3 regions of the Litoribacterium kuwaitense genome follow, and region 1 is predicted to be linked to each of the others. Evidence: a T-box and tRNA genes for the amino acid it is inferred to sense, from the RefSeq annotation. Region 1 holds a T-box; the other regions hold tRNA genes.
The links. A T-box is a leader RNA that pairs with one kind of tRNA and senses whether it is charged. The one in region 1 lies ahead of metG (methionine--tRNA ligase), so its partner is inferred to be a tRNA-Met.
Positions count from the first base shown of each region.

Region 2: it encodes a tRNA-Met, which carries the amino acid that the T-box ahead of metG (methionine--tRNA ligase) is inferred to sense. The anticodon was not compared.
Region 3: it encodes a tRNA-Met, which carries the amino acid that the T-box ahead of metG (methionine--tRNA ligase) is inferred to sense. The anticodon was not compared.

Region 1 covers NZ_JAALFC010000013.1:21,571-32,182, reverse strand. The annotation lists gene G4V62_RS08955 (cadherin-like beta sandwich domain-containing protein) at 1-2,807, shown strand, start outside; gene G4V62_RS08950 (Ger(x)C family spore germination protein) at 2,977-4,110, opposite strand; gene G4V62_RS08945 (spore germination protein) at 4,110-5,558, opposite strand; gene G4V62_RS08940 (GerAB/ArcD/ProY family transporter) at 5,542-6,636, opposite strand; gene G4V62_RS08935 (DUF2283 domain-containing protein) at 6,803-7,219, opposite strand; T-box leader at 7,325-7,594, shown strand; partial or broken gene metG (methionine--tRNA ligase) at 7,646-9,284, shown strand; gene G4V62_RS08925 (VOC family protein) at 9,405-9,812, shown strand; gene G4V62_RS08920 (hypothetical protein) at 9,853-10,383, shown strand; partial or broken gene G4V62_RS08915 (NUDIX hydrolase) at 10,569-10,612, shown strand, end outside.
Region 2 covers NZ_JAALFC010000001.1:123,548-134,159, reverse strand. The annotation lists gene G4V62_RS20225 (hypothetical protein) at 1-298, opposite strand, end outside; gene G4V62_RS00700 (MFS transporter) at 376-1,671, opposite strand; gene G4V62_RS00695 (superoxide dismutase) at 1,990-2,598, opposite strand; gene G4V62_RS00690 (Gfo/Idh/MocA family protein) at 2,900-3,922, opposite strand; tRNA gene G4V62_RS00685 (tRNA-Ser) at 4,091-4,183, opposite strand; tRNA gene G4V62_RS00680 (tRNA-Ile) at 4,194-4,267, opposite strand; tRNA gene G4V62_RS00675 (tRNA-Met) at 4,286-4,362, opposite strand; gene G4V62_RS00670 (DUF456 domain-containing protein) at 4,467-4,949, opposite strand; gene G4V62_RS00665 (Na/Pi cotransporter family protein) at 4,962-6,590, opposite strand; partial or broken gene G4V62_RS00660 (DUF1189 family protein) at 6,994-7,695, shown strand; gene G4V62_RS00655 (NfeD family protein) at 7,750-8,373, opposite strand; gene yqfZ (protein YqfZ) at 8,535-8,897, shown strand; partial or broken gene ispG (flavodoxin-dependent (E)-4-hydroxy-3-methylbut-2-enyl-diphosphate synthase) at 8,981-10,193, shown strand; gene G4V62_RS19645 (DUF4190 domain-containing protein) at 10,186-10,563, opposite strand.
Region 3 covers NZ_JAALFC010000015.1:55,960-66,571, reverse strand. The annotation lists gene G4V62_RS09740 (peptidoglycan DD-metalloendopeptidase family protein) at 234-1,799, opposite strand; gene G4V62_RS09735 (MFS transporter) at 2,213-3,448, opposite strand; T-box leader at 3,520-3,777, opposite strand; tRNA gene G4V62_RS09730 (tRNA-Phe) at 3,873-3,945, opposite strand; tRNA gene G4V62_RS09725 (tRNA-Asp) at 3,957-4,032, opposite strand; tRNA gene G4V62_RS09720 (tRNA-Met) at 4,268-4,344, opposite strand; tRNA gene G4V62_RS09715 (tRNA-Lys) at 4,357-4,429, opposite strand; gene G4V62_RS09710 (adenylosuccinate synthase) at 4,613-5,905, opposite strand; gene dnaB (replicative DNA helicase) at 6,127-7,491, opposite strand; gene rplI (50S ribosomal protein L9) at 7,847-8,293, opposite strand; gene G4V62_RS09695 (DHH family phosphoesterase) at 8,290-10,260, opposite strand; gene G4V62_RS09690 (YybS family protein) at 10,282-10,612, opposite strand, start outside.

The DNA.
Region 1 (10,612 bases):
TTGTCCTATTGTCACAAAAAATTGATATCTACTTAAACCAAGGCGCAGAAACGTTCAATGAGACACCAGATCAATCTTTAGAAACGTTTTCTCACTGGCCGACGCAGCTGATGCTCTATGATATTAACAGTGATGGAAAGTTAGATATTCTAACATTGGAAAATCAAAGTTTGTATCAGTATTTGCAAGGTGAACTACACGAAGATGCATTACCAACCGCCTCTCCGTCGCTAACAGGAACGGCACGAGTCGGTGAAAAGTTAACAGCAACCTCTGGTTATCAAGATGAAGATGGTGATGAAGAATCAGGGACGACGTATGCCTTTTTTAGCTATGATCATGAAGGAGAGAATGAAACAGAAGTACAGCCAGCTTCACCGAAGAATACGTATACGATCAAAGCTTCTGATATAGGCAAAGTGATTTTAGTCAAAGTTGTTCCAAAAAATGAGAATGGTACGGGAGAAGAGGCAGCGAGTGCCACAACTGAAGTCATTCCTTCCAACAATGCGTTTTTAAGCGATGTTACGTTGAGTCAAGGTGAACTGAATGAAGATTTTGCGTCTGAAAAAACGAATTATACGGCAAGCGTGGCAAATGAAGTAACGGAGATTTCTGTTACACCAACGGTAGCAGACGACAAGGCAGAGGTTACAGTTGATGATCAAGACGTAGAGAGTGGTCAGTCGTCAGGTGATATCGAGTTAGATGTTGGTACGAATACGATAGAAGTCGTTGTTTCGGCAGAAGATGACACGACAAAGACATATACCATTGACGTGTTCCGTCAAGGAAAGGTGTCCGTCAGTGCAGGTCATGTGACGGGCAAAATAGGTGACACCGTTGAGATTCCGGTCAAACTTGACGCTTCTACATCAGGAATCCAAGCATACACGATTGAATTAGATTATGATCCGAATGCGCTGACGTTGATTGAAGTGAAAGATCAAAGTGGAGCGACAAGCTTTGACGTTAATGAACATGTGATTAACGGCCAATTTGACGAGAGTCTTACGGAGCTCGGTGAATTATTTACAGTGGACTTTGAGATTGCGGAAGGCGAAGGAGATCTTCCTATCGATTTTGCTTCCTCTGAACTGATCGATGAAAATGACGAAGAATTGGAAGCGACGTTTAATGCTGGTAAGGTGACTGTGTTGTCCGAAAATGCGAATTTAAGGGCATTGGACCTTAGTGCGGGCATGCTGACGCCTGACTTTTCACCGGACACGACAGATTATTCACTAGAGGTCGAATACGACGTCAGTCAACTTACTGTGACGCCCACTGTCGATCAAGGCATGGCTACAGTAGACATTAATGGTACGACTGTAGAAAATGGGTTTCCTTCATCGGCCATTGAATTAGAAGAAGGAGAAAATACAGTAGCGATTACAGTGACGGCAGAGGATGGGACCGAAAAAGAGTACACCATTACTGTGACCCGTGCTGAAAAGGAAAGAACGGGTGGCGGCTCACGCTACGAAGGTCCTAAGGAAGAAAAAGAAGAGCCAAAGGACAGAGAAGAGATTCAAGAGGAAAATGAAGACGAAAAAAACGAAGTACCGTTGATAAAGCCGATCACGCCAGTACAAAACGTAGTTGTTGTCAATCCTAAAGTGATTGTGAGCAGTGAAAATGCTGATGAGGGAGCAGTTGTTACACTCGACAGCGAAGCACTGCTTGAGCAACTGACTGATTCTGAAGAGGCACGTGCGTTTGTGATTCCAGTGGAACTCAAAGATAATCGTGCAAAGGTGTTGCTCACAGTACGTGATATTGGCACTGCTCTTGCGCACAATGAAGACCATGTGTTTATCATTAAAGCTGGCGATGTAGAGTATTCTGTTCGGGCAGATGCTCTGAATGTTGCCGATCTCGCGCAGCAATTAGGTGTTAGTGAAGAAGCAGCGCTTGATGCGCAAGTGGAAGTGCATATTGAAGAGTCATGGGCATTCGCAGGCCAAGATTGGAAAACAACATTAGCAACACCGGTGTTTGAGTTTACCGCTGCCATTTCCACTGGTGAGCAAACATTTAACGTCGAACCTTTTAGTTCCTCGTATACGGATCGGGCGTTTGCTGTCGATCCATTGTTATCGGGTCACCAAGCTGTTGGGGTGATCGTCCATGACGATGGTACAATCTCACCCGTCCCTACAGTCTTTGCTAACGTCGATGGAGAGAATATCGCTATCTTGAAGCACCGGGGAGATGGGTCGTACGCAGTTATTCGACATGAGGTTGCCTTTACAGATATGGATGGTCACTGGGCGGAAGATACTGCACACTTACTTGGCAATAAGCTCATTGTGAAAGGGTATAAAGATGGGAGCTTTAAACCGGAAAATACGATTACACGGGGAGAGTTTACTACGATCGTTGCCAGAAGTTTAGGGCTAGGTATGGAGAGCTCGGATGCGCAGACATTTTCGGATGTTGAAAAAGATGATTGGTACAGAGGCGCGTTGCAAGCACTGATAGAGGAGAGAATTCTTCAAGGCGATCGCCAAGGATTGTTCCAGGCAGATGAAGAAATCACTCGTGACGAAGCAGCTGTCATTCTTGCCAATGTGATTGATTTCATATCAATGGAGATGCCAGAAGAGGGACAAACAGAGCGTTCCTTTACAGACGTAAATCATCTGACCGATGCTACGCAACAAGCGATTAACACCTTATCTTCGTTAGATATTGTCCATGGATACGAAGATTTCACCTTTAAACCAGAAGCGACGATGACGCGTGCAGAAGCTGTCCAGATGATTGTTCAGCTGTTAGAACAAGCTCGTTTCATCACAAAATAAAGAAAAGAGAACAGCGTCTGTTCGTCAGTGTGAAGTCAAAGTGATGTTAGACTTTCTCCACAGGTGAAATGACAGCACCGAACAAGCGTGTTTATCGACAAAGCATCCGTTCACGTAGTGTGAAACGGATGCTTTGTTTAAATACCAGACCGTGCTAGGCTACTGATCTTTATCGGTCTGTCACCCCTTTCGTTTCTAAATAAAATTCAACTGAAATCGTATCAAGTGCATCTGCAGTAATGGTATGCTCATCTAATTGTTCCGGTGGTACGCCATTTCGAAAGAGCTTGTTTCTTAAATTATACACGTCCGCTTTTTTCTCAAGGCTGTGCAAAAACGTTTGGCGTATTTCTGTTTCGATTTGGGCTTCGACAAGCTTTTCGATGTCGTTTGTAGGTAAAGGGTGATTAATGTCGGTTAGCGATCCTTTAGCTTTTACTGCAATATTAAAACGAAAATCACCATCTTTTTTGATGACTTCAAATGTTGCTGAAGGATCAAAGACATCTACAGAGCCGATGTTCTCATCGTCTTGGACAATAGGAGCGGACGTATTTCTCGCTGTATTTTCTACCCAACGGAGTCCTAGCAAATCTTGATAAGTTAACATCTCCTCGCTTTTACCATGGTACACCGGAAACGCGCCATTGATTTCATACGTTTTTTTTGGTTCAGTTTGTTTTTGCGCTTCTTGCCAACTTTTTGTATTGATACGAATGGAGGGAAGCAAAGCAGACCCGCCAGGCTCATTATAGCTCGCAACAAATGAATGCATGCGAAGCGGTTTGACATACGAATTTTCGATAAATATGTCCATCGGTTTGTAGATCATCGTATAAACAGGCGGGAGTTGGAAAAAGCCTGTGACGCTCAATATCTCTTCGATAGGGTCTTTTGTGCCAAACATCCATGATGTGTAGCGCAATTGACCATCTTTTTGTAGTGACTCCTGGACTTGATTCATACCAGCTTTTAAGAGATTATCTGAATAGACAATGGCAGCGACATGTGACCAATTCATCGGTTGTTGGGATGTTCGTGTTAATTCATCAATGGCATGATGAACGGTTGAACCCGTGCCTTTGCCAATGAAAACAGGCGAGGCTTGCGCTGCTTTTCCAGTCTCCTGTTTGGCTACACTGGAAAAGTCCAGTACTTGTGCGTAAATGATATATTGTTCATCAGCGTAATCAACGCCTAAGGCAGTGACATAATTCACTTCGCCAATCTCCTTAGCGTCCCAGCAACCTGTTAATATGAAAAGTAAACAGCTGCAAAATAGTACAATTTTGAGAGGTTTCATCATTCTTCACCTTGTCTGTCGCCGTCTTTTGGATGCAAAATAGCGGCACGTTTGTTTTGCTTAACCACAGGAGGTTTAGTAAACGCCTTTACGAAATCGGCACGGACAAATGGAGAAACAGGGCTTAAGTAAGGAATACCAAAGGACTCGAGCTTTGCTAAATACCCTAGTGTCAAAAACACGCTAATTAAAAAGCCGAACATCCCTAAGACAGAAGCAAACAGTAACGACACCACTCGAATGATAGAGACGGTCCCAAACAGTGCTTGGTTGCCGAGGGTAAACGTAGCGACAACGGTAATTGCTGTAATGACGAGCATTGTCGGGGAGGTCAAACCAGCTCTAATCGCTGCGTCACCAACAATGAGCCCGCCAACGACAGCGACCGTTTGTCCGACTGGCTTAGGTAATCGGACGCCCGCTTCACGAAAGAGCTCGAATAAGCCGAGCATGATTAAAATCTCAATTGTCGAATTAAAAGGTATACCGATCCGGGATGAAGCGATCGTAGCCAGCATTTGAAACGGAATCTGGTCAACGTTATAGGAGGTCAAGGCGACCCAGGCGGCAGGAAGAAATAAGGAAATGAGAAGGCCAGTCAGACGAAGAAGAATTTCAAACGTCGCATAATAAAATGGCGTATACTCGTCCTCAGACGTTTTTAAAAAAAGACTTAAATTACTTGGTGCAACAATGACATTAGGAACATTGTCAATAAAAATGGCAAATCGTCCTCTAGACAAACTCGTCACGACGCCGTCAGGTCTCGAGACAGACTCTAACAGAGGAAAAAGTGAATAATGGGAGTGTCCAAGTAAACCTAACAATTGATTATCACTTGATAAAAAATCAATATCAATTTGATTTAAGCGTTCAGTCACATCGTCGATGAGCTTCTCATCTTGAATATCACTTAAATAAACCAATTGTACTTGGGTGCGGCTACGCTTTCCAATGACAAAGGATTTAGTGACAAGTGAATTTGATTTAACACGCTTTCTAACTAAAGCAAAATTGGATTGAATGTCTTCAACGAACGCATCTCTTGGCCCACGGACAGATACCTCTGAATTTGACTCCTCAGGATTTCGCTTCGGTGGATTCGCCGTATTAAAAAAGTAAATGTATTCAGCGATAATAATCGCGGTAAATCCATTAAATACTTTTTCAGTGAGCACTTGCTCCATATCATCCGTTTGCGAAAAAACTTTCTCCGAGGGGGATATGCTTCTCATACTCTTTAAGCCGTGATAATAATAGTTCGTTTGAATGTCTGGGAGAATGCTGTCCATCAACATCTTCGTGTCCGCTAACCCTTGACAATAAATGACGAGCATCTCATTTATTTTTGACTCATTAAAAATGTCATGTATTTCCACAACAACATCCGAACTGTTGCGAAACAGATGCTTGATAAATTCCTCTCTCGTTTTAGTTGTTTTTCCCATTTGTGTTCTCACCTCTTTTAGGGATTTTTATAAATACGAAGAGAAGCAGAACGAAACTGATGCCAAAGATGCCACTTCCCAAGTAATAATAGCGTGATAAAAAAGAGAGAAATTGTTCATCCGAGATTTGCGCCATGATTGATAACAGATAAACAATAGCGATGGTAAGTTGAATTCGGAAACGCTTTTTTGTATCGGTGACTTTAAAAGAATGCGTGATTAAATATAGAATGAGCGCTAAGCGGATGAAGATGCCTGATAACCATTGATAAATCGATAAGAAATCAAGGTGATTGAAATAATTGCCTATGCCGACAATTCGCCATTGAAAAAAGGCTGGATAGCGTAGGTTCGCAGCTTCATCCACTCCAAAAATAGCAATCGTCCCAATTAATGGTCCTACCGTTAAAATCATTAGAAAGATCAATAAGGCAATAAAATGCTTAAATTTGATCTGCTGCACGACTTGGTGCTGAAGTAAGACGAGAAACAGCAGTTCCATGATCGAACCAAACGAATAGACGGCTCCATGAAAAACGTCAAACCAATCGTTCTCCACAAGGACAGGCGCCACGAGCTGATATTGTTTGTCGGGGATCGTCCCAAGTGCAACAAAAACGCCGAACAGCACGACTAATGGAAGCAGGATGCCGGCACAAATGGCGATGATATTAAGCTTTCCAAACGATATGTAAAGCGATGAAGCTAAGATGAGTAAAGCGATTACGACCATTGGTGTATAAAATAAATACGTTTCATTTGTCCAGAGGATCGTCTCTTTTAATGTGATCCAGCCAGCGATAAAAAGGAAAATAGAGATTAAGGCTGCCATGAGTTTACTTATTCGGTCGGAATAATTTTCGGATAACCAGTCAAACAGAGATTGATCACGAAACTGTCGCAATACGTATAAAAACAATGGGGACAAAATGAGAATCAGTGCGTAGCCGATTAAGATGCTAATCCATGCATCTCTTCCAGCAGCTCTAATGAGGACAGGAATGACGATGACGTGGTTATTCAAGCCAGTGCTTAAGAGGAAAATGGCAAAGAGCTGCGGCATCGTAATTCTACTCATTTTAGCCTCACCTCCCCCGTTGTATTTTGAAACTATATGTAGTGTGAGAAGATCAGTACGGATTTATGCATTGGATAAAGGGAGGAAAAGAGGCGAAAGTCTTGCTGATTGCAGAGCAAATAATAAACATCCTGCTTTTTTTATACAGGATGTTAAAGAAAAAAGCTCAACGGCTTAAATAGGCGTCGTAATATGGATTGTCTCCGTACACTTCGACGCCAATAAAGTCTGTGCACGCTTCATCGGCAAAAAGAAATTTGACTTCCTCTCTCCCTTGGAAGGAGAAGGTGTTTTTAATCGGTTGCTGATCCAGTCTGAAGAAGAAATAACGTTCGCCAGCACGAGTTGATGCGGTTGTAAAAGTCCGGTCTTCAAGCGGCACTGCTTGTATTTTCTTTGCGCACGGACCGTCTAATTCGATGCCGATGATGGGCGCTTCACGGCCCATATCGACCATGATCCAATGGTTGACAGATACCTCTTCAGTTGATGTGATTTTACATTTCAGCGGCTCAGTTAAGTGAATATAGGCCATGTCAACTTCAGTATCAAATGTGATCATGTGATCAAAGCTAGTGTTCATCGGAAACCACTCCTTTTTTAACGCTTGTTCGTCTCTAAAGGATAGCACAAAGATTGTATCATAAAGCATACATTTGCCATTCTTATGGTAAAATAAGATTCAATAAGAAATGCAATGATGAGAAGAGTAAATCAAGGTCATTTTTTTACAGAGAGCTTCGTTTGCTGAAAAGAAGCAGAGAATGTTTGATTGAATATGGTCTCTGAGCAGCATCGCCGAGCTTACACATGTCAGTAAGGCGATGACGAGATGTGGCACTCGTTACAAATGCCAGAGTATAAGAACATTTTTGTTCCGTACTTATGGAGACGAACCATGTGAGTGGTTCGTAAATGAAGGTGGTAACACGGGGATTTAGTCAACCTCGTCCTTAGACTATTTGTCTTTGGGCGGGGTTTTTTCTATGCAAAAAAGGAGGAAAGTAAAATGAATGTGTTGATTGGAGGCGCATGGCCATACGCGAATGGTTCGCTTCATTTAGGGCATGTCGCCAGCTTACTGTCAGGAGATGTGTTAGCGCGCTATTATCGTATGAAAGGAGACCAGGTTCTTTATGTTTCCGGGAGTGATTGTAACGGCACGCCCATTACGATTCGGGCGAAACAGGAGGGTGTTTCGGTAAAGGACATTGCCGACCGTTATCATGAGGAATTCCTTAGTTGCTTTCAAGCGTTAGGATTTACGTACGATTGCTATACACGTACAGATAGAGAGCATCATCATCAAACCGTGCAAAAGATGTTTTTAGAGCTGTTAGATCGAGGTTTTTGTACAAAAAGAGATCGAGCAGGCGTTTTGCCAAACGTGCGTACAGTTTTTACCGGATCGATACGTTGAGGGGACCTGCCCGAATTGTAGCAAAGAGGCCAGAGGAGATCAGTGTGATCATTGTTCCAAGCTCTTAGATCCGTTAGAGTTGCTTGAGAAGTCATGTAAGCTGTGTGGTGATACACCAATCGCCAAACGGACCGAGCATTTTTACATCGCATTAAGCGCATTTCAACAAAAGCTCGAAGACTACGTTCACGAAGCAAGTGAACAAGTACGCTGGCGTGACAATGCGCTTCAATTGTGTGAGCGATATCTAAACGAAGGACTGCACGATCGAGCGGTGTCACGCGATCTGCCAAATGGTGTACCGGTCCCCGTCGAAGGGTACGAAGAGAAAAAGCTGTACGTCTGGATTGAAGCCGTCGCTGGGTATTATTCGGCAAGTCAGCTGTGGGCACAACAGAATGGCAAGGATGACGAGCCGTTTTGGCATAGAGACACGAGGTCGTATTACGTCCACGGAAAGGACAACATTCCGTTTCATGCCCTCATTTGGCCGGCAATGTTAATGGGGCTAAATATTGCCGGCTTGCCGACGCACATCGTTTCAAATGAGTATGTAACGATTGAAAAACGAAAGCTGTCAACGAGTCAAAATTGGGCGGTTTGGCTGCCTGATTTGATCGGAAAATATCACCCTGATACGATTCGATACTTCTTAACGATCAACGCCCCAGAGCAGCGTGATGCGGATTTTTCATGGAGAGAGTTTATCTATCGTCACAATGGTGAATTGTTAGGTGCATATGGAAATTTTGTGAATCGAACGTTAAAATTTATCGTAAAGTCATATGAGGGTGTCATTCCCGAGGGTACAGTTGATCAGCAAATTGAACGTGACGTTTTTGACTGCTATCGTCAGACGAGTGAACTTATTGAAGCGGCTCATTTTAAACAGGCGCTGGAAGGCGTGTTTGCCTTGATTCGCAAAGCAAACAAATATTTCGATACAGAACAGCCGTGGCTCCAAATCAAGGAAGCGCCTGACGATTGTAAACATACACTCGCGACGTGCACGTACTTGATTGCCAATCTTGCTCAGCTGTTGCATCCGTTTTTACCGTTCTCAAGTGAAGCTGTCAAGGACATGATTGGGTTGTCTGATTGGACTTGGTATCCGGTGGGGACGTATGCGACGACAGTAAAACATGTTAAGCCATTGTTTGAGCGAATCGACGTTGACACGATTGAAAGAGAAGTAGAGGCTTTAAATAGACGTGCCAACATGCAGTGATTATTTCTTAGAAATCAGGCTGACATGTTCACAACTTCTTAAACATTTCAAGTAGAATAGAACGTCTACACCTTTGTTCAACATAAGCTTCATAATAAATATATTTAGGAGGCGGATGTCATGATTAAAGGTATCGCCCATACGGCGTACACGGTGAAAGATATGGAGGCGTCGTTAGATTTTTATTGTGACAAGCTCGGGTTTACGAAGCTATTTGAGCTGCAAGATGAACATCAGCAGCCTTGGATTGTGTATTTAAAAATTTGTGAAGGGCAATTTATCGAGCTGTTTTATGGGGGAGAGAAGAGCCCTGCTCTTGATCAAAAAACGATTGGCTATAACCATTTATGCCTGGAAGTGGAGAATATGACTTCTTTTGCGCGCGAATTAAAAAGCAAAGGGGTTTCGTTAGATGTAGAGGTGAAGCAAGGACTCGATAAAAATAGGCAATGTTGGGTGAGAGATCCAGATGGAAATCGCATTGAGTTTATGCAATATCACCCTGAGTCACCACAAATGACGAAATAGAACTGTTTTCAGTAAATCTTCATGATGGGTAGGAGATTCATTGAAGAAAGATCGAAAAATAACGATTTTAAATATTGTTTTTATCTTGCTCGTGACCGTTGGCGGTCGGCTTCTCTTTATTTTACCTGATAAAAAGTATTTAAATATCTTAAACGGGGACGACTTTTTCGTACTGTGCAGTGTGGTATTAATTGTCTGTCTGCTGGTCGGTATTGTATTGTTTAAAAAAGTGAGCAAGATGAAAAAATTGATGACGGCATATGTGCTGGCGTTCATTATTTTTGCAGGGGTAGGGACATATTTTTATACAAATCTCCCCCATTATACGTACGAGCAGGCGGTTGCAGAGGTGGAGGCGTATGCTGCTGAAACATTCGGTGCACCTGTGCAAGCAGAAGTACCACCAGCTCGCGTCGACAAAATTGGCTTTGATCAACGCTCGTTTCTCCAAATGACCAACGCTTATTATTACGTTTACCTTAAGGTCGAGCAAGAGGATAAGGTGTACCGGTTTGATCCTTATACGGGCTTATTTGAGCCGAGTGATCGTCAATTGGAGTGGCTAGAATAGAGGGGGGAAGAGACAGGATGATATTCATACAATCTCGAACATCCTTGCTAGGGAGCTTCCTCATGTGACGTGCTCTTACACATTCAATCAAGCCATTTTTTTATAATAGGTGCATGTGAAAGCGGCAGAGATGAGGCTAAAGTCTAAAACGCGTAGCATAGACGAGAGGATTGAGGGAGGTTAGTATGGGGTACATTACGGAACTGCGAAAAGTCGTCGGTAGCCGTCC
Region 2 (10,612 bases), on a different contig from region 1:
TGTCTAACATCTCATTATTCGAAGTATTTTTATCTCTCGTATATGTAATTGCATACAGCGGTTCATTATCAACGAGAAGCGTATAGTCACTATCATATATTTTCCCGCGCGGAACAGGCGTATTGACTGTATTGTTTACTGTACGATTTAAGCTACGTTGATACTCTTCACCATGAACAATTTGCAACACTCCAAGACGTAAAACAAGCACAGAAAACAATAAAAAAACGATAAAAAAGAGAACGTTAATTCGAAAAGGTAATTGTTTTTTCTTACGGTTTTTTTGGTTTGGCTCCACTATAGCAGAACTCCTTCACTCCACGTTATTACACCATTTTACCATGAATAAGCAATGGGAAGGAAGGCGAAAAGCGCTTACCGCGGACCAGACTTATTTTGCTGGAAAACCCAGGCATTTCCGCGATAGCGCTCTTCTTCATCTTTACGAGGAGGCGGCGGATGGTATAAATGCCGAATGGCAAGGTACATAAGCAAATGACCTGCACCAATGACCGCAATTAAAATCGGCAACCCTATATCTACGTAAGGTGATAAAACAACACCTATAAAAAGTAAAATCGATACGATACGCCCAGCATTTAAATAGAGCTCTTTGACAACCACATATTCTACACGCATATCTGCTGCCCTCCAGCCACGACCAATCACATCATAAGTCAAAGATGCAAAAGGAACGGTTAAAAGCGGATAAGCAACGGCTGTGATGACAGCATAAGTAAGCAAGAGTGGAAACTGTATTGAAAACATGAGACAAAGTACACTCGCGTACATAGCTAAGCTGGCATATAAAATCGTTTCTTTTCGATAACTAGGTGCTATAAAGCGTGCTGCAATAAAATAAAACAACAGAGCGATCGACGAATTGACTAAGCTAAATGTCCCTATTGCCAACTCACTCCCAGTCGCAATAAATACCCAAATGGTAATTGCAAATGCAAAGGTTCCTTCCCGAAACCCTTGAAAAAAGTGCGCGTGCAAAATTCGTTTCCAATCCGAATTATACGAACGCTCTTTAAAGATGCGCTTCCATTCGTAACTTCCCTTTGCTGGACGAGGAGAGAGAAAAAAGCTTAACGCGACAGCAGCAGCAAACAAAAGTAAAGAAGCTGTAAAAATCGTTGTATAGCCTGTAAATTCTTCCATGCGTGAAATAATAAACCCCGCTGAAATGGGCCCGATGATACCAGTAAACGAGGATAAAAAACCTAAAAACCCATTAAAAAAATCGCGGGTATCCGGTTCGGTAATTTCAAAAGTAAGCACATTAAACGCAAGCCAATAAAAGCCAAAGCCAATTCCGAGAAGACTTCCTAATAAAACTAAGTGGTCGGACGATTGTTCACCAATCAGTAATACGGTTAGGTAAAAAAACGCAAGAAAAATAACGCCTATCCGTAATACGAGGACGCGATCCACTCGCTTCGCCCAGCGTCCGGCAATAATAAAGGTAATTGGTTGCCAAATGACTGTTGCTAAATTGTAGATGGCTATCGAAGCATAGTCTCCTGATTGCTTCCACAAATACACATTGACAAACGTATTGGACAGCGCAATAGATAATGCGTATAAACCGCCGATGGCGATTAAAAGCAATAACGCACGTAGCGTTTTTTCAGACCCTGGATTCAATTTTTTCATTAAAAAATTCATGTCAACGCCTCGCCTTCTCATGCTTTTCTTAGCATGACCTCTCACGAAGTGGATATACAAGAAGATAGACGTTGATCATTACCAGTTGGAATGAAGTAAAAGAAGAAATAAAATGACGACGCAAAAACGCGCCCCCATTATTTAGGGACGCGCTAGCTTGTAAACATCCGTTTATTGCTCGCCTAACAAACATTCAGGTCAACGTATCGGAGAGATGCTTACACATTATCCAAAAAAAAGAGCGTAAACAAAGCCTAGTAAGACTTTGTCTACACTCTGACACATCCCTTAGATTAGGGAAGCGATCGTCAGCCGCAATTATTTCGCGCTCTGATATTGTTTCTCCGCTTGATTCCAGCATACAACATTCCAGTATGCAGCAATGTAATCTGGACGACGATTTTGGTATTTCAAGTAATAAGCATGCTCCCAAACATCAAGACCGATAATTGGTGTTGCACCATCTGTTAATGGAGAATCTTGATTAGGAGTGCTTGTAATTTCCAATTGACCATTTTTTACAACAAGCCAAGCCCAGCCTGAACCGAAACGACCTGTTGCAGCAGCAGTGAACTTTTCTTTAAAAGCATCAAAGCCACCAAAAGTGCTGTCAATCGCTGCCTTTAGGTCACCGACTGGTTCGCCTCCACCATTCGGAGAAAGGCTATTCCAGAAGAAAGTGTGATTTGCATGGCCGCCACCGTTATTTCTTACAGCAGTGCGGATATCTTCAGGTACATCGTTTAAATTTGCAACGAGGTCATTTATATCTTTGTTTTCTAAGTCTGCATGACCTTTCACTGCGTCATTTAACTTAGTCACATACGTGTTGTGGTGTTTCGTATGGTGGATGTTCATCGTTTCTTTGTCGATATGTGGTTCTAGAGCGTCGTAAGCGTAAGGCAGTTCTGGTAGTTCGTAAGCCATTGCAAAATCCTCCTTTAAAAAATATATGTAGTCGGCCAATCAATGGTTGGATTAGCCTTCCAACTACATTCACAGTATCAAATTTACCCGATAAGTGCAAAGAAAAAACATTGTTCTAAAGATTTTCTATGTCAACCGCTTCTCGCCAACTTTTTCAGCCTCTTCAATCAGTTGAGGTACGGTTTTTGACTAACTAGGCGGGAAGGCATTAGAGAGGCTTGTCCTTCGATCAACCCTTGCTCCTTTTAAGCACGACAAAGCTGCGACATTAGGCACTCTGAGGTGACCTCTTCCTTTATATCTAGTCGCGTTTTAAAATAATTTTCCTTTGTTCTTTGGCGGATTGGATCGCACCAAAGACCATTTCCATGCTTTTTATGTTAGAGCGACAATGCGTTTCTGCTAGCCTTCCTTGCTCTAAAGCAGCGAACATTTCATCTAAGCAACCTCGATGCCCTTCCCTAAACGAATCATCTGGTGTAATGGTGCTCGCTTCATATTCAGGAATAAATGCCTCTTGCTGCTCTCCTTTTAACCGTTCATACGAGGGAACGTTCGTACCATCCCATAAAGCTGTCCCTTCTGATCCGTGTACACGCCATGATGCTTCCCACGACGTTCCGGCACCAACCGCACTCCAAGATCCACGATAAGTAAAGACGGCACCGTTGTCCATTTCAAAAATGCATACAGCTGATGCATTTCCTTGGTACCATGATCCAGGCGGATTATATTCATGACAATAGACAGAGACCGGATCAGCTCCGATCATACATCGCGCCTGATCAAATGTATGAATTGCCATATCGATAATCAACGGACTGTTCATCGTTTCCCGAAAGCCGCCAAAATGTGGTCCAAGAAAAAAATCAGCGTGAAGTGCTCCAACGCGTCCAACAATTCCTTTTTGCAGAGCTTGTTTTAATGCTCTAAGTTGATGGTTATAACGACGGTTTTGCATCACAGCATAAACAACGTTTCTTGTAACCGCTAAATCAACGACCTCGTAAGCATCTTCAAGTGTCTCGGCGATCGGCTTCTCCCCAAAAACCGTTAGGCCAGCTTTTATTGCCGTTGTCGTAATGTTTTTATGGCTCGCTGGGATCGTCACATCAAAAACAAGTGTGGCATCAGTGTTCTCAATGGCTTCAGAAAGATTTGCATATATAGGAACCTTCAAACCATATGTTCCTCTGACATTTTCGGCATTTGCGACATTCATGTCGACAAGCGCAACAATGTCGGCATTCTCTCTTTCTAACGCATAATCAATCCATTGGATGGACATTCCTCCGCACCCTACGATAATGACCCGGTGTTTCATCACTTCACTCCTTAGGTTTACTCGTTATATCGTCTCATTGTATACTAGCCCGATCAATCACTATAAATTTTTCTATGGATTATGCGCCCAATCCTCCGAAAGAAAGCGCTTTAGTATAAATGCGCATAAAAAAACAGCCTCAAAATAGACTGTGTACGTTCTTAGATATGGCGGAGGAGGAGGGATTCGAACCCCCGCGAGCCGTGAAGCCCCTGTCGGTTTTCAAGACCGATCCCTTCAGCCAGACTTGGGTACTCCTCCGTAAAGCTAGTGGACCCTGCAGGACTCGAACCTGCGACCGATCGGTTATGAGCCGATAGCTCTAACCAGCTGAGCTAAGGGTCCTAAATGCATCTATTTAAGTGGTAGCGGCGGAGGGAATCGAACCCCCGACCTCACGGGTATGAACCGTACGCTCTAGCCAGCTGAGCTACACCGCCGAAATCAAAAGACAAAGAGTATTATATCTTCTAAAATGCAAAAAGTCAATTGCAGGAGAGAAATTACTAAATTTTTCTCCTGCGAAAATTTAAAACACAATGTGTCAATGAATCCAGATGAAAAAGAAAATAATCATGATCGTTTGTAAAATAAATTTAGCTACACTTCCGGCAAGAAAACCTAAAAGTGAGCCAACACCTATTTTTAATGCATTTAACGGTGAGCCACGGTGAACAATATACTCTCCAAGCACGGCACCTGCAAAAGGACCGATCAGTACCCCAAAGACCGGAATGAGAAATGGTCCAACAATGAGTCCAATCATACTCCCATTGATCGCTGCTTTCGATCCTCCCCACTTCTTCACGCCAAAGTAGGTCGCCGCCCAGTCAGCAAGAAAAAAGATGAGGACGATGAGTCCTTGCAAAAGCCAATACCAAACGCCGAACGGCGCAAACGAAAACCAAAACCCATACAGAAATAAAGCGCCAATGACGAATAGTAACCCTGGCAACACAGGATAGACTAAACTGACATAGCCTAAAGCAAACAAAACGATGATGAGTGTCCAACCGATGATTTCCACCGGAACCCTCCTCTACTCTTTACCAATGACCGCCTGAGCTACATTCATAGCGTGGTCGCCGATCCGCTCCAAGTTACTAATAATATCGACAAATACGATACCTGCAGAACCAGAGCATTCCCCTTTGTTTAAACGAAGGATATGTTTTTTACGCAGCGACCGTTCCATATGGTCGATACTTTCCTCTAGCTTGATCACTTCCGAAGCGAGCTGGCTATCATTTGTATCAAATGCCTTAAATCCTTTGTCTATAGCCTCTTTTGTCATTGTAAACATATCATTTAAGTCTTTCATCGCTGACTCAGTCAATTTTACTTTATTAGCCAATTGATACTCAACGAGCTCGACAATATTTTCAACATGGTCACCAATCCGTTCAATATCCCTTACACTGTCAACGAGATGAGCGTGCTCTGTTGACTCGACATTGGACAGTGAGGTTGAGGCAAGCCGTACTAAGTAATCTGTTATTTTTTTGTCTAATGTATTGATCGCATCCTCAAGCTGATAGGCTGTATCGCTATGCACCTTTTGCTTTGTATTTAAATATGACATGGCCTCGTTAATTTGTTGTTTAGAAATATCCCCCATGCGTAAAATTTCTAGCTTTGCTTGGCTAAGCGCCAAAGTAGGCGACTGTTCAAGAAAGATCGGATCAAGATGTTTTGGTTTATAGTCGATGATCTTATCATCACCGGGAATAAATTTCGTAACGAGATATGCAAGCACACCGATAAATGGTAAATGCATTAGCGTATTTGTTGTATTGAATATACCATGCGCAAAAGCAATCGTCGATTTATCATTAAGCTGCCACGCTTCCTGCAGCCAACCGATAAATGGCCCGTACGCCCATAAGAAGATTAAAAAGATTGTCGTACCAATCAAGTTAAAAATGACATGGGTCAACGCAGCGCGCCGTGCCGCAATTGAAGCACCGATTGCAGCTAACACCGCAGTAATAGTTGTCCCGATATTATCACCAAACAACACTGGTAACGCCGCATTTAAGTCGATCAAATCTTGACTAAATAACTCTTGCAAAATACCAATTGTTGCACTTGAACTTTGAACAACAACTGTAAATAACGTACCGATAAAGACACCTAATAAGGGCATTTCGCTCATGCTAACAGTCAAGTCATGAAAGGCTTGTAGTCCTCGAAGCGGTTTAAGACCGTCCCCCATCAAAGACAACCCTAAAAACAGGGCACCAAATCCAAAAATAACTTGTCCGATATAATTAATACGTTCTTTCTTAAAAAAGAACAAGAGTAAAGTACCAACAAACATAATTGGCAATGCATAGGCTTCTACGTCAAATCCAATAATAAAAGCCGTTACCGTTGTCCCGATATTGGCACCCATAATAACCCCAATCGCTTGACGCAACGTCATAAAACCAGCATTGACGAGACCAACCGTTAATACAGTAGTTCCTGAACTGGATTGAATTAAAATCGTAACAACAATTCCAGTCAATACCCCCATAAATGGGTTGCTCGTAAAACGGTCCAGCAAGTCACGCAATTGATCTCCTGCAGATTTTTGCAGCCCGTCCCCCATATACTTGATACCAAAAAGAAAAATACCGAGGCCGCCAATAAATTGAAAAATCATCTGTTGGATGTTAACATCCACCACATTTCATCCCCTTTCTCTCTCGTTGTGGACCGATTCAGAAGCCCCTTTTCCTCTGAACCTTTTCTTTTTAGAAGCAATCCTTCCTCATTATTCGGTGCTTGTCGACATTTGTAAAGAAAATCCGAGGCGTTTTTACACAATCTTTACATATAGTTAACATAAATATCCTTGATACCTTAAAAATTGTTTCTCTTCACCTGTTTAATCTAAGAAATGAAAGTGTCGACGGTAAAAAGCGTAATGGTTGCCGTCGATCGTTCATCGACATAAAATGTATGTATAGCTTGCTCGCAACGTCTTGCCCAGCCTAACTTAGAAAGCAAGCAATGAGCGTTATTTAATAAGCTCAGATATTAATGACTAGGAGACTGCCGAAAATGAAGCTCATTTTTTCCAACTTAAAAAAAGCTTTTCTAACCCTGCATTTATTGGAGCAATGCGTGTCAGAGGAGCTGGCAATGCCATTCGTTTTTTACTCGCCCTAGCAGCTTTAACCGCACTGATCTATGGCAGCATCGTCACGTGGAATACAATTCAATGGGTTAACCAAGCGAACGAAGGGCTCCAAAAAGGACAAATTGAGTTTGAAGCGTACGATTCTCAGCTCACCTCTTTCATGAGCGATCATTCTTTTTTTAAAGAAGGGCAGCCTTCATCCCATGAGAATGGACTCTTTTTTAACGCCCATACGATGACAGTACATACGTCGTACTGGTCACAAACACTTACATACGATACGTTTCCGGAAAATCCATTTACAAATCAAACACTTTCATCCTACATCACCGCACTAAAATCAAATATCATCCTGTTACCAATTGTAGCAATCGTGATTAGTTTTATTGGTTCCTTTAGCTTATTCATCCTGTTTGTTAGCCTACTTGCCCTTATTATGTCCTTAAGCGCACGAAAAAAACGGTTTACGTATGAACAGGCTTGGGCATTATCTTCATTTACAATCCCAGCCGGTGGAGCGCTCGTTTTATTTGCTGAAATCACTCATATCGATTGGCTGAGCTTTATTGGCGGCTTCATCATCCTACTCTATGCTTTTTTAGCATTTAAAAAAGTCCCCGCTAAAACCCCGTCGTCCCCGCAATAAATAAAACAAAGTCTGGCAGCTCTACTTCAGCTCCAGACTTTGTTTAACAACAACTTATTTTTCAGCACTTTCCTCATTTAATACAATTAAAATACGCGTCCCGTCTACTGACAGTACTTTTACCTTTTGCCCATATTTTATCCATTTACCGTCTGATACTGCGCTATAATCTTTGTCTTGAACACGCACTGTACCCGTTGGTCTAAAATCTGTCACAGCGACACCCTCTTGACCAACGAGCGAATGGTAACCTTCATTGATCGAGTTATAACCATCCTCGCTCGTTAAACGATCCTTCAGGGCAATTTTTTCCCACATTCTTCGGCGCGGAAATACTTTTAGCCACAACAGAGAAGCGGCTGTCCCACTCGCCATCCCGAAAATAACCGACGCACCATATGTGATTGTAGGCGCAGGTACCGCTACAGCTACCATCATCAAAATGACTCCTAGGACACCAAGCGTTCCATCGTTTAAAACTTTGCCATCAATAATAATCATGACAACGCCTATAATATAAATGGTAGCCATCCAAATGAGTGCTTCTCCAGAGACATGGTAAGAAAAATAAAACAGCATTAATGCCAATCCAAGCAGTCCCATAAAGCCTTTTGTCCTCACGAGAACCTCACCGAGCATAAAAGCTGTTGCCAAAAAACGACGATCATGCCCATCCACACGAAATCCAACAGCATGGCCTTCACCCCTCTACAATTTTGTTGTAATTATATTACGAAAAAGCCGACCTAAAGGTTTCAAATACATTCTATGGCATATTTCGTCCACTCTCCTCATATAATTTTAGAAATTATAGAGACCGGAAAGGGTGGACAAACATTATGAAACAGTTTATCATCCTCGTTCTAAGCTTTGCCATCATTTATGCCATTGTTTATGATATAAGAAGTGGAACTATACCTACTGTTCCGGCAGTTTCGGGCGATGTTGCTCAGCAAAATTCTCAATACAGCAAGTTTGTTACAGACACCCAAACCGTGCCCGCAGGAGTGCAACCCACCTTTACAGTCATTGAAGTGGCGCCGGGAGATACTGTACTCGGTATTATTGAACAGTTGCACGAAAACCATCTGCCTGTTCCAATCGAACAAATTACAGAAGATTTTTTGTCTCTGAATGAACTTGAAGCAAGCGAGATTCGAGCAGGCCAAGCCTACCGCTTCCCATTATATCATGATTCATAATGGGTTTTTCTTGATTTTAGCATTCGTATTGTTACAATAGCAGATAGGAACACATCTAGGCTCATAAAGAGGAGAGATGATCATTGGGTGAGATCACACACCGTAAAGATACAAGACCCGTCAACGTTGGAGATTTAACAATCGGCGGCTCGAATGAATTAATTATTCAAAGTATGACAACGACCAAAACGGATGATGTCGAAGCAACAGTTGCTGAAATTAAACGGCTTGAAGAAGCTGGCTGCCAAATTGTCCGTGTCGCTTGTCCAAATGAAAAAGCCGCGGATGCAATACCAGAAATTAGAAAACGCATTAATATTCCGCTTGTCGTCGATATTCACTTTAACTACAAGCTTGCCCTTAAAGCGATTGAGGGTGGAGCAGACAAAATCCGCATTAACCCGGGTAACATCGGTAAGCGTGAAAATGTCGAAAAGGTCGTGACAGCCGCAAAAGCAAAAAATATTCCGATTCGAATTGGTGTAAATGCCGGATCATTAGAGCGACACATCATAGAAAAATATGGCTATCCAACAGCCGATGGAATGGTCGAAAGCGCGCTCCATCATATTAAGATTCTTGAGGACCTCGACTTTCATGACATTATCGTATCCATGAAAGCCTCGGATGTTGAATTAGCCGTTGAAGCTTATGAGAAAGCCGCACGTGCATTTGACTACCCCCTTCACCTTGGCATCACCGAATCTGGAACCTTATTCGCCGGCACGGTAAAAAGTGCTGCTGGTATTGGAACGTTGCTCAGTAAAGGGCTCGGAAATACACTGCGCATTTCTTTATCTGCTGACCCTGTCGAGGAAGTGAAGGTCGCACGTGAGCTATTGAAAACGTTTGGACTAGCTTCCAATGCAGCGACGCTTATTTCCTGTCCGACATGCGGACGAATTGAAATTGATCTCATTTCAATTGCAAACGAAGTTGAAGAATACATTTCAAAAATACAAGCACCGATTAAAGTCGCCGTTCTAGGATGTGCTGTTAACGGACCTGGCGAAGCACGTGAAGCTGATATTGGGATTGCCGGGGCCAAAGGTGAGGGTCTTCTCTTTAGACATGGAAAAACTGTGCGTAAAGTACCGGAAGAAACGATGGTTGAAGAGTTGAAAAAAGAAATTGACATCTTAGCTGAAGAGCATCGCAAAAAAGAAGAAGCAAAAAAAGAAGTTGAAGCATGATACGTGCTTTGCTACGTTTAAAGTTTGCACTCCATTAAAAATGACCTCGGGGTTTTGTCCGAGGTCATTTTTTGCTTACTTAAACAGTTTCATCACTATATGAAGGGGGCAAAGAACAGGCTTATCACAATAGCAACTGTCCCGATACCGATTGCCCAATTGGCCATCGCCCCTGCGCCTCTTCTCCGAGCTACAAAGCCTATAATGATACCAGCCGCACCTAAAAGGACTGGCCAGATCAATAAAGCAATGATGGAAAGAGCCAGCGCTACGCCGCTTAAACCAGTTGCATTTGAATCTGCCTCGGATTCCTGCTGCACCTCTTGTTCAGCATCTGCTTGCATAAGCTCCGCATCGGCAAATGTTGCTTCGGCAGCCGTCTCCTCTAAATACGAGTGGTTCTCCTCTGTGTAGCCTTGATGATTTCTCGCTATATGGTTTTGCACATCATCTTTGTTTTGTTCTTTTTCCATCTTTTACACCTCCTCGGATAGAAGAGCAAGCATAGTATGCTTCTGAGGT
Region 3 (10,612 bases), on a different contig from region 1:
GGCAGTCGTTGCCGGAGCCTAAACAAAGTTTATTGTATATACCATTTTTAGCGTCCGCTCAGCAACCTCTCGGTGCTTTTTTCAGCCTAGCTTGAAAACGCTTGTCAGCCTAGGCGCGAAGGCGAACAAAGACGCGAATAGAACTTTAGTTCATGAGAGGACGAGTGAGCCAAGCAACAACGGATGAAAGCGTTTGTCAACAGGCTGCCCGGCAATCATTGCCGGAGCTTTGCTTAACGAGAGGATAGTACGCTTAATGGATCCGTTATGGCGCCATTTTGGTAAACTTCAAAATGTAAATGCGTGCCTGTTGAATAGCCTGTTGAGCCCATAACACCAATTTTTGTTCCTTGAGGGACTGTCTCACCTTTAGACACAGAAATCGAGGACATGTGGGCATAAATCGTCTTCATTCCGTTATTATGATTAATGATCACTTTATTTCCATATCCACCTTGACGACCGGCAAATTCGACGACACCGTTATCGACGGCTTTAATGGTCAAGTCACTGGCTCGTGCAATGTCGATCCCTTTATGCATCGATCCCCAACGTTGACCCATTTTGCTCGTCAAAGAGCCTCCGTTTGTCGGCCAAATAAGCTTCCCGGTTCCACGTGAAGGAATAACTTTCGTCCCTTTAATTACGATTTTATCTTGTGCCTCTTCTTGGACATCCCTATTAATCACTGTTGTATCGACAAGCGTGCCATTCTCCTTCGTTTTTTGATAAGTTACGGTTTGTTTGCCGTCTTTTCCTTCTTGGGCAACCTTTTCTTCACCTTTATACATTGTATCGTCTTCTTTAACGATGGTTTGAAATGGGATGGTTTCGTCTTTCGTTTCTTTAGACGATACGACGACCTCCATATAAGGCTTCTTCACCGTCACATTTAGCGACTGACCGATAGACAGCATGTCTTTTTTCTGAATATCAGGGTTTAATGCGAGTAACTGGTCGCTATCTAAATCATGGGCCGCTGCCACTTTTCCGAACACATCGCCTTCTTGAACGATATATTTTTCATCTTCCAGCGTCCCTTTTTTCAGCTTCGTTACTGCCTCTTCTTTAGAAAGAATAAAAGATTCATCAATAAAAGACGTTTCAAATGAAACTTTTTGATCGAAGCGTACGTCTAACAACGTAGAACCTTTCTTTTTCTGTGTTCCATTTTCATTGACTTGGCTATTGCTAGATGACTCTTTTTTATCATCAGCCTTCTCTGCAGCTTTTCTTTCCTGCTGCCGCTCTTTGAGTTGAGCCAAGTCTTTTTTAGAAACGTATGCTAGTTTTAGCGCTTCGAGGACGTCTGCAGCTGTGTCCTTATCTTGCACATAAACAGCCGGTGATTCTTGATCACCTATGATAATCCCGACCGCTTCTGCCTCTACATTTAATACTTTTCGCAATGACTCTTGGCCTTGACGGTCCTTTGTCACCGGGGTAAATGTACGCTCGGGTACAACTCGTAAATCTTTATCGGCTTGATACGTATATGAATTATTTTTCGATTGAGCTTCTTCTATTTTCTCATCGACAACGTCTTGTATGTACTGTTCATCACTGAACGTTGCGATCGCTTCATCAGCTAGATAAACATGATAAACGGTGTTTATTGGGCTATGCTCCCCCGCATATACCACTGATCCTCCAGTGATTAAAAACCCTGCCGTTGCAAGAACAAGGCTTGTCCGGCGCATCTTTTGGTTAAGTGACTGTCTCAGACCCGTCGTGATGTCCTTCTTATCCACTTCATACGTTCCTCCCAATTCGAGCATTGTTTCTACTTTACTCAACATACTCTAACATACCTAAATAAATTTGGAAGTGCTTCCGGGAAACTGTAATCGAAATGAAAAACTAGAGACACTCAAGAAATATATGATGCAGTTTATCAGCCTTTTAAAGACTTTTGTCATCACGTTCACTATGAAAAATTTGGCGATTTTTTCATGAAATTTTTTCAAATTACTGCTCATTTATGCGTCGTTTGTGATTTTCATGTGCTATTTGTGATTTCACAAAACACTAATCAAATCTCTAAAATGATAAAGACCACACATTTTTATGTTGGGCCCAATGATGATCTAGTCAATTCAACGAAAGCGCCCGTTTGCGGAAGACTCCAGTGATTTCTTTGCGCTAAAGTCAATAGTAAATGTCAGAGACTGTCCTCGCTTAATCAACTAACGACAATGATATAATTGAAAGATCAAGGTGATGTTGAATAAAATTTAGTTTTTGAAGGTTGAATATTATAAATAAATAATATAGTTGCTACGAGTAACATGATCAATGATCCTGAAACGACAATAAATCTGATAGATACAAGCTCAGAAAACACCCCAAAGATCGCTGTAGTCATGATGATTAGAATGGCTTCAACAAGACCATAAAGACTTCCTATTCTCCCCATAACATCTACGGGGATATTATTTTGATAAAACGTATAAAAGCCTGTATTTGCAAAAGCTGTGGCAAATGCCAAAACAAAGCACCCTACAGACGCGATCAGAAATGTGTTAGAAGATGCGAAAATCACATATCCTACTGAAGTGATCATTGATCCAAGACCAATAAGCCATGAAGTAGGGACTTTTTCAACAATGATTGTATTCGCTAAAGAACCGATGAATATGCCCGCACCAGCAATACTAACTAAAACGCCGTATTCACCTTCTGATAAAGAAAGCTCCTGTGTTGCAAAAGCAGCCTCTAAAGAATCTGTAGCTGTCATCAAGACGATCATGACACTAAATAAAAAATAAATGATCATGATATATGAATATTTACAGCTAAACCCTATAACAAGTTTCCAGTCGTCTTTTAATAGCTTAAGCGATGATTGACGATTTGATTGACCAACAAGTTGAGCAGAAGCTTCGACATTAGGCATTCCCAAGGTAATTAATGCTGATAAAGCTAAAGCTAGGGCATTCAGATAAATAGCCATGCTCGGCGTCCCAACAGTAAACATCAATCCTGCGATTGCTGGGCCAGTCAAAAAAGCTCCAGAATCAAGTAAACTACGTAAAGAATTAAAACGTTTTCTTCGCTCTGTCGGGATTAATTTTGTAATGTACGTCATGGATGTTGGCTGATACATGGAACTGGCCATTGTGATCATAAACACCATACAATATATAAAACCTAATGAAGAAGAAAAAAATAAACAAGCAATGAGCAAAGCTTGGAAGGCATTAAGTACGATCATGAGATATTTCTTATTCAAACGGTCTATCAAACTTCCCGACCAAAAATTCGTAAACACCGTAGATAAAGCTCTAATGATATATAAACCAGAGACAGCCATTGCTGAACCTGTTATGTTAAGCACAATGAGGTTTAAAGCGATAAAATAAACCCAACTCCCCACACTTGATATCCCTATACTAAATAATAAGATGGAGGGATAATACCAATTTCCTAATAATGGTTTCAAACTCAATGTAGATTCCTCCTTCAGCGATTAGTCAATTTAAACGAAATAAAAAAAATCCCACCCCCAAGACGTAGTGTCTTGGGGGCGAGATTTGTATAATCGCGGTGCCACCCCAGTTTATTAATATGTCGCCATATTAACCTTATCGAGTACGACAATAAAGAATGTTTATACCCTAGCTCTATAACAGGAGCTCCTGTCACACCATCCCCTACATGAGGTTCCAATGTGCTGCTCAGAGGCTTGATTCAATCAGTTATTCTTACTCCTTTTTCAGCTGCCGGAGCTCTCTGGGAAGAACAGATATGATTTACTTTTCTCTTCATCGCATTTATTTTATTGTATGTTATCACTTAAAAACCTTGACGTAAAGGTCAAACCAAAAAAGAACCTTGAGTATTCAAAGTTCTTTCTTTAGCGCCATGAAAAGTGGCTCGAGACGGAATCGAACCGCCGACACGAGGATTTTCAGTCCTCTGCTCTACCGACTGAGCTATCGAGCCAAAAAAAAAGATGGCGGTCCCGACCGGGATCGAACCGGCGATCTCCTGCGTGACAGGCAGGCATGTTAACCGCTACACCACGGGACCTTATTATTTTGTTTTAAGTATGTACGTCGATGACGCTTCAATCTTTGGCTATCGAAGATGTTAATTCGACGTTGTAGCGTTCAGTTTAATTGGTTGCACCATTGGCACTTCGATCTTCGCTTGTCGAAGATGTTAATTCGACGTTGTAGCGTTCAGTTTAATTGGTTGCACCAACTGGCACTTCGATCTTCGCTTGTCGAAGATGTTAATTCGACGTTGTAGCGCTCAATTTAATTGGTTGCGGGGGAAGGATTTGAACCTCCGACCTTCGGGTTATGAGCCCGACGAGCTACCAGACTGCTCCACCCCGCGATGATATAAATATGAGCCATGGAGGATTCGAACCTCCGACCCTCTGATTAAAAGTCAGATGCTCTACCGACTGAGCTAATGGCTCCTCCCTTAACGACAAGGATTATCTTATCATAAATAGTTTGAACCATGCAAGGTTTTTTTATAAAAAACTTTTTTTCGGTAGCGCGATCTCTTTTATTCATCTAGTTACTTATTATACCATAAAAGCCCTGGCATTTAAACCATCGATGGCTTTTGCTCAGGGCTCCTTCTTTAAAGCTTTTATTTAAGGCATAGCATAAACATTGCGAACCATATTCGTTTGGCTTCGATCAGGTCCAACAGAAAAGATGGATAATGGAATACCTGTAAGCTGTGACACGCGTTCGATGTAATGGCGAGCATTTACGGGCAAATCATTTAAGGAACGACAGCCTGTAATATCTTCAGTCCAGCCTGGAAGTTCTTCATAAACAGGCTCACACTTCGCGAGCACTTTTAAGCTGGCAGGAAACTCTTCCATAATCTTACCTTCATATTTATAAGCGGTACAAATTTTAAGTGTTTCAATACCAGTTAACACATCAATGGAGTTTAATGATAGGTCCGTAATTCCACTGACTCTGCGAGCATGACGAACAACGACGGAGTCAAACCAACCTACACGGCGTGGGCGCCCAGTCGTCGTCCCATATTCACGACCTGTTTCCCGAATTTGATCACCAATCTCATCTGTGAGCTCAGTCGGAAATGGGCCATCACCTACACGCGTCGTATAGGCTTTAGAGACGCCGACAACGTGCAATATTTTGGATGGGCCAACGCCTGAACCGATGGTGACGCCGCCAGCAATCGGATTGGACGATGTAACAAATGGATATGTTCCTTGGTCGATGTCGAGCATGACACCTTGTGCGCCTTCAAAAAGTACGCGACGACCAGCATCAAGACCGTCATTTAACACGACAGATGTATCTGTGACGAGATGAGCAAATTGCTGCCCGTACTCATAATATTCTTCAAAAATATCTTCAATGGCAAAACCAGGCGTTTCGTACATCCGTTCAAACAGACGGTTTTTGTGTGCCAAGTTCTGCTCAAGTTTTTTATGAAATTCGTCTTTATCGAGAAGGTCGGCAATACGGATGCCAATTCTCGCTGCCTTGTCCATATAGGCGGGTCCGATGCCTTTTTTCGTCGTGCCGATCTTGTTGGCCCCTTTTTGTTCTTCTTCCAATTCATCGAGCTTTAAGTGATAAGGAAGAATAACGTGAGCACGATTGCTAATACGCAGATTGTCTGTCGAGACGTTGTATCCTTTAAGATAAGCAAGCTCCTCGATGAGTGCTTTTGGATCAATGACCATACCGTTACCGAGCACACATGTTTTATCTTTATAAAAAATACCTGAAGGAATTAAATGCAGCTTATACGTCTCCCCGCCAAAAGCGATCGTATGACCTGCATTATTTCCACCTTGATAACGTGCTACGAGCTCTGCATTCTCTGACAGGTAGTCTGTAATTTTGCCTTTGCCTTCATCGCCCCACTGTGTTCCAACAACCACGACTGATGACATGAAAAGCACCTCCGCTAATTTCTACCATCCGCTCTTCACGGTGATAATTCGTTTTTCACACTTTACCGAAGTTAAGTGTATCAAGAATATCATAGTGAGTCAATGAGAAGACGAACATTATTAGGAGTTTCCCGTCAATAAGTTCGTCTAATTTTATTCATAATCTGAAAAAATGTAATTAACACGTTCGTTCAATCGCCTTTTGTCAGCCTGTCTACGTTTTACGCACCAGGAGGCATATCAGAATCGTCCCGACGCACTTCCAAATTCACAAATTTATTGTACTCTTTTACAAATGCGAGCTCAACGGTTCCTACTGGTCCGTTACGTTGCTTGGCGATAATAATTTCGATAATATTTTCGCTTTCAGATTCTTTATCGTAATAATCGTCCCGATACAAAAACGACACAATATCCGCATCCTGCTCAATACTTCCAGACTCCCGGATATCGGACATCATCGGCCGCTTGTCTTGACGTGATTCCACACCCCGGGAAAGCTGTGATAGGGCGATCACAGGCACCTCAAGTTCCCTTGCCAGTGCTTTTAGTGATCGGGAAATCTCGGAAACCTCTTGCTGCCGGTTTTCACCGCTCCTAGCGTTCCCTTGGATCAGCTGTAGATAATCAATTAAGATCATCCCCAGCCCATGCTCCATTTTTAAACGGCGGCACTTGGCGCGGATATCATTCACGCGTATTCCTGGAGTGTCATCAATGAAAATGCCTGCGTTCGAGAGACTCCCCATCGCCATCGTAAGCTTTTGCCAATCATCGGGTGTAAGTTTACCTGTTCTCAGACGCTGGGCATCAATATTACCTTCAGCACAAAGCATCCGCATGACCAACTGCTGCGCACCCATTTCCAGACTGAATATGGCGACGTTTTCCTCAGCGTGAATACCGACGTTTTGGGCAATATTTAAAGCAAAAGCCGTTTTTCCGACAGACGGACGAGCGGCAACAATCACTAAGTCGCTGCGCTGAAAGCCAGCCGTCATACGATCAAGCTCGGAAAAACCGGTCGGAATGCCAGTAATATCACCTTGGCGTGTGTGAAGCAGCTCAATGTTATCATATGTTTCGACGAGGACGTCTTTAATTTGCTGAAATTGACCTGTATTCTTTCGATTCGACACCGCCATAATGTGCTTCTCGGCATCGGACAGAACGGACTCGACTTCATCATCTCTCGTATAGCCATCCTCGATAATGTCGGTCGCCGTCCGAATCAAACGGCGTAAGATTGATTTTTCTTCGACAATCCGTGCATAGTATTCTATATTTGCTGCCGTTGGTGCCGCATCAGCAAGCTGGGTTAAATAAGATACCCCACCAATTTCCTCTAATATCTTGTGATCCGCTAGCTCAGAGGTAACCGTTACTAAATCGACAGGCTCATTTTTTTCTGCCAATACGAGCATCGTCTCAAAGATGCGCTGGTGGGTTGTTTTATAAAAGTCTTCAGGCACGACAATTTCCGAGGCTGTTGTAAGCGAAGCGGGGTCTAAAAAGACCGCTCCTAATACCGCTTGCTCTGCTTCAGTATTTTGTGGCGGAAGCCTTCCTTCCATACCTTCCTGCATGCCACTCGTCCTACCTTTCCTTTGTCATTAAGTGTGAATAAGCACTGCTTTGTCACAAATGCACATCCACTCTTTATATTTCCTAAACATTCGGGTCTTCAATGAACGTTGGTCTGGTTCGTTGGTGGACATATGAAAAGCCGGTCGGTACCGACCGGCTCAGCCTGCTGACAAACACTCTTTGGCCCTCGCCTCTCTAAAACTGGAGAGACTACGACGCGGGCGGATCGTCTAACCAACTGTTTTAAGTCAGGCTGAAAAATAGTGATACTCTTAAAATGAGTGCAGACAAAGCCATATAAGACCTTGTCTGCACTCTAAGCCGGTCAAGATGACCCGACCCCTCGCTGTCCCGTTAAGCTTCTTGTACGTGGACGTCTAAAGTTGCAGATACATCAGGGTGCAATTTAACAGGAACTTTCGTATGTCCTAACGTACGAATGGGCTGATCTAGTTCAATTTTACGCTTATCAATTTTAATGTCATGATTCTTTTTCAGCTCATCAGCAATCTGCTTATTGGTGATCGAGCCAAACAATCGACCGGCTTCGCCTGCTTTCGTCGTTAAGCGGACCGTCAGATTTTCAATCGTTTCTTTGAGCGCCTTTGCTTCCTGTAATTCTTCTTCTTCCTGCTTGGCGACTTTTTTCTTCTGCTGCTGGAGCGCCTTTAAGTTTCCTTCAGTCGCTTCAACTGCGTAATTGTTTTTTAAAAGAAAGTTCCGAGCATATCCATCAGAGACATTTTTCATCTCGCCCTTTTTCCCTTTTCCTTTTACATCTTGTGTGAAGATCACTTTCATTCTTCATCTCCCCCTTCTACATGCTCATCGATGATCTGTTGGAGCTGGTCAACGCACTCATCAATCGTGCCGTCCACTTGCGCCGCAGCGTTCGTTAAATGGCCGCCTCCGCCGAGTGCTTCCATAATGACTTGCACATTGATCTCTCCAAGAGACCTTGCACTAACACTAATTTTACCATCTTTTCTGTGACAGACAACAAACGATGCACGAATGCCAGTCATTGTCAGAAGTGTATCTGCTGCCTGCGCAATCAGCACTTGATCAAGGCCTTCCTCCATGTCACCCTTAGCGATTGCAATTCCATCTAAGTAAATGTCAGCATTGGCGACGAGCTGTGCTCGCTGAACATAATGGTCAATGTCCTCTTTCAAAAATTCCTGTACGAGTACGGTATCAGCACCTTTGGAGCGCAAATAGGAAGCAGCATCAAACGTGCGCGATCCAGTGCGGAGCGTAAAGCTTTTCGTATCAACGATCATGCCGGCCAACATAATCGTTGCTTCAAGAACACTCAGTTCCAGACCCTTCGGCTGGTATTCAAGCAATTCAGTCACAAGTTCTGCCGTCGAGGACGCATATGGCTCCATATATACGAGCACTGGATCATCTACAAAGTCCTCTCCCCGGCGATGATGATCAATGACCACGACATGATCAGTTTTATTCATTAACCGTTCATCAATGACCATTGAAGGCTTATGTGTGTCTACAATGATCAGTAACGTCTTTTGTGTGACTTTTTCCAGCGCTTGATCAGGAGTGATAAAATGCTGCCAAAGTGACTCATGCCGCTGCATTTCCCCCATTAAACGGCTGACCCCGACGTCCAGCTCATTCTGATTAATAATAATGCGCCCTTTTTTCTGATTCGCCTGCGCAATTTTGAGTACGCCGAGCGCCCCTCCAATTGAGTCCATATCGGGATATCGATGCCCCATAATATAAACTTGATCACTTGTAAGAACTAACTCACGTAAAGCATGTGAAATGACGCGTGCTCTGACACGTGTTCGCTTTTCGATTGGGTTGGTTTTCCCCCCGTAAAAACGAACCTTGCCATTCGCCTGCTTAATTGCCACTTGATCGCCTCCGCGCCCAAGCGCGAGATCAAGACTCGATTGTGCCATGTGACCTAGCTCTGGATATGGCACGTCACCACTTCCTATTGCAATTGAAAGCGTTAAAGGGATATTTTGACTCGAAGTCATTTCACGAATATCATCCAGGATTTGAAACTTTTCGTGCTCAAGCTCACGAAGTATTTGCCGGTTCATAACGGCGAAAAACCGATCAGCAGCAATCTTTTTTAAATAGATCCCATTTTCAAGTGCCCAGCGATTTAATGCGGAAGTAACCTGACTATTGATGCTGCTTTTCATTTGGTCGTCCATGCCTTGCGTCACTTCATCATAATTGTCGAGATAAATTAAACCGAACACGACTTTTTTATCACGGTGTTCAATTTCTAATTGGTAATGGTCTGTCACATCTAAAAAATAGAGGCGCCGCTCGTCTAATTTAAAGTAAACGCGAAAATTACGTTCATTTAAAGTAACAACTTCTTCTGTTGCTTCTTCTTTAATCAGAGGGATAAGAGCCGCAGAAAGGTCATCTAACGATTGACCAAGCAGTATATCCTCAGGAAAAGCCTTAGAGAAATGTTGGTTCACCCATTCAATTTCATAGCGTTCATTGAAGAGAAGAATGCCTATAGGCAGTTCGTGAACAACATCAGCGCCCACTTTTTTCACACGATGAGATAATTTAGAGATGTAAAAGTTCCATGTTCTTTGTCGCTGTATTTCCGCCAAAACCGCGTAAATTGAAGCTCCAAGCCAAAGGATGAGATAGATAATTCCTGCATACAGTTCAAAAACAAGTAATAACAGTCCTGCAATCAACCCACTGGTTAGAAGCACGATCAGTTGCAGTGGAACTTTTTTTACAGACGGTACATTCGGCATGCTTAGTCCCTCCCTTCATCATTACTTGCCTGCTTCCATTCGGCTGCGCAATTGAAAAACCAAATCAAACACCCCGAGGAAGCGAACAAGGAATAGCGCAATAAACGGGATGACGAGAGATACGATTGTTACGAGCACGGGGACAATCGTTGCGTACTTCTTATGATGACAGAAGTAGAAAATAAAAGTGAAGCCCTGTACCGTCATCAATATGAGCAACACTGAGAAAACATTCAAAAACACAACCGCCATAGCACTTTCCGCGCTAGTAAACATCATAACAATAGACAAAAGCAAATAAAAAATGGCGTAACTTTTAGGCACTTGCCATTGCCTAAAAGGCTTCCACGGT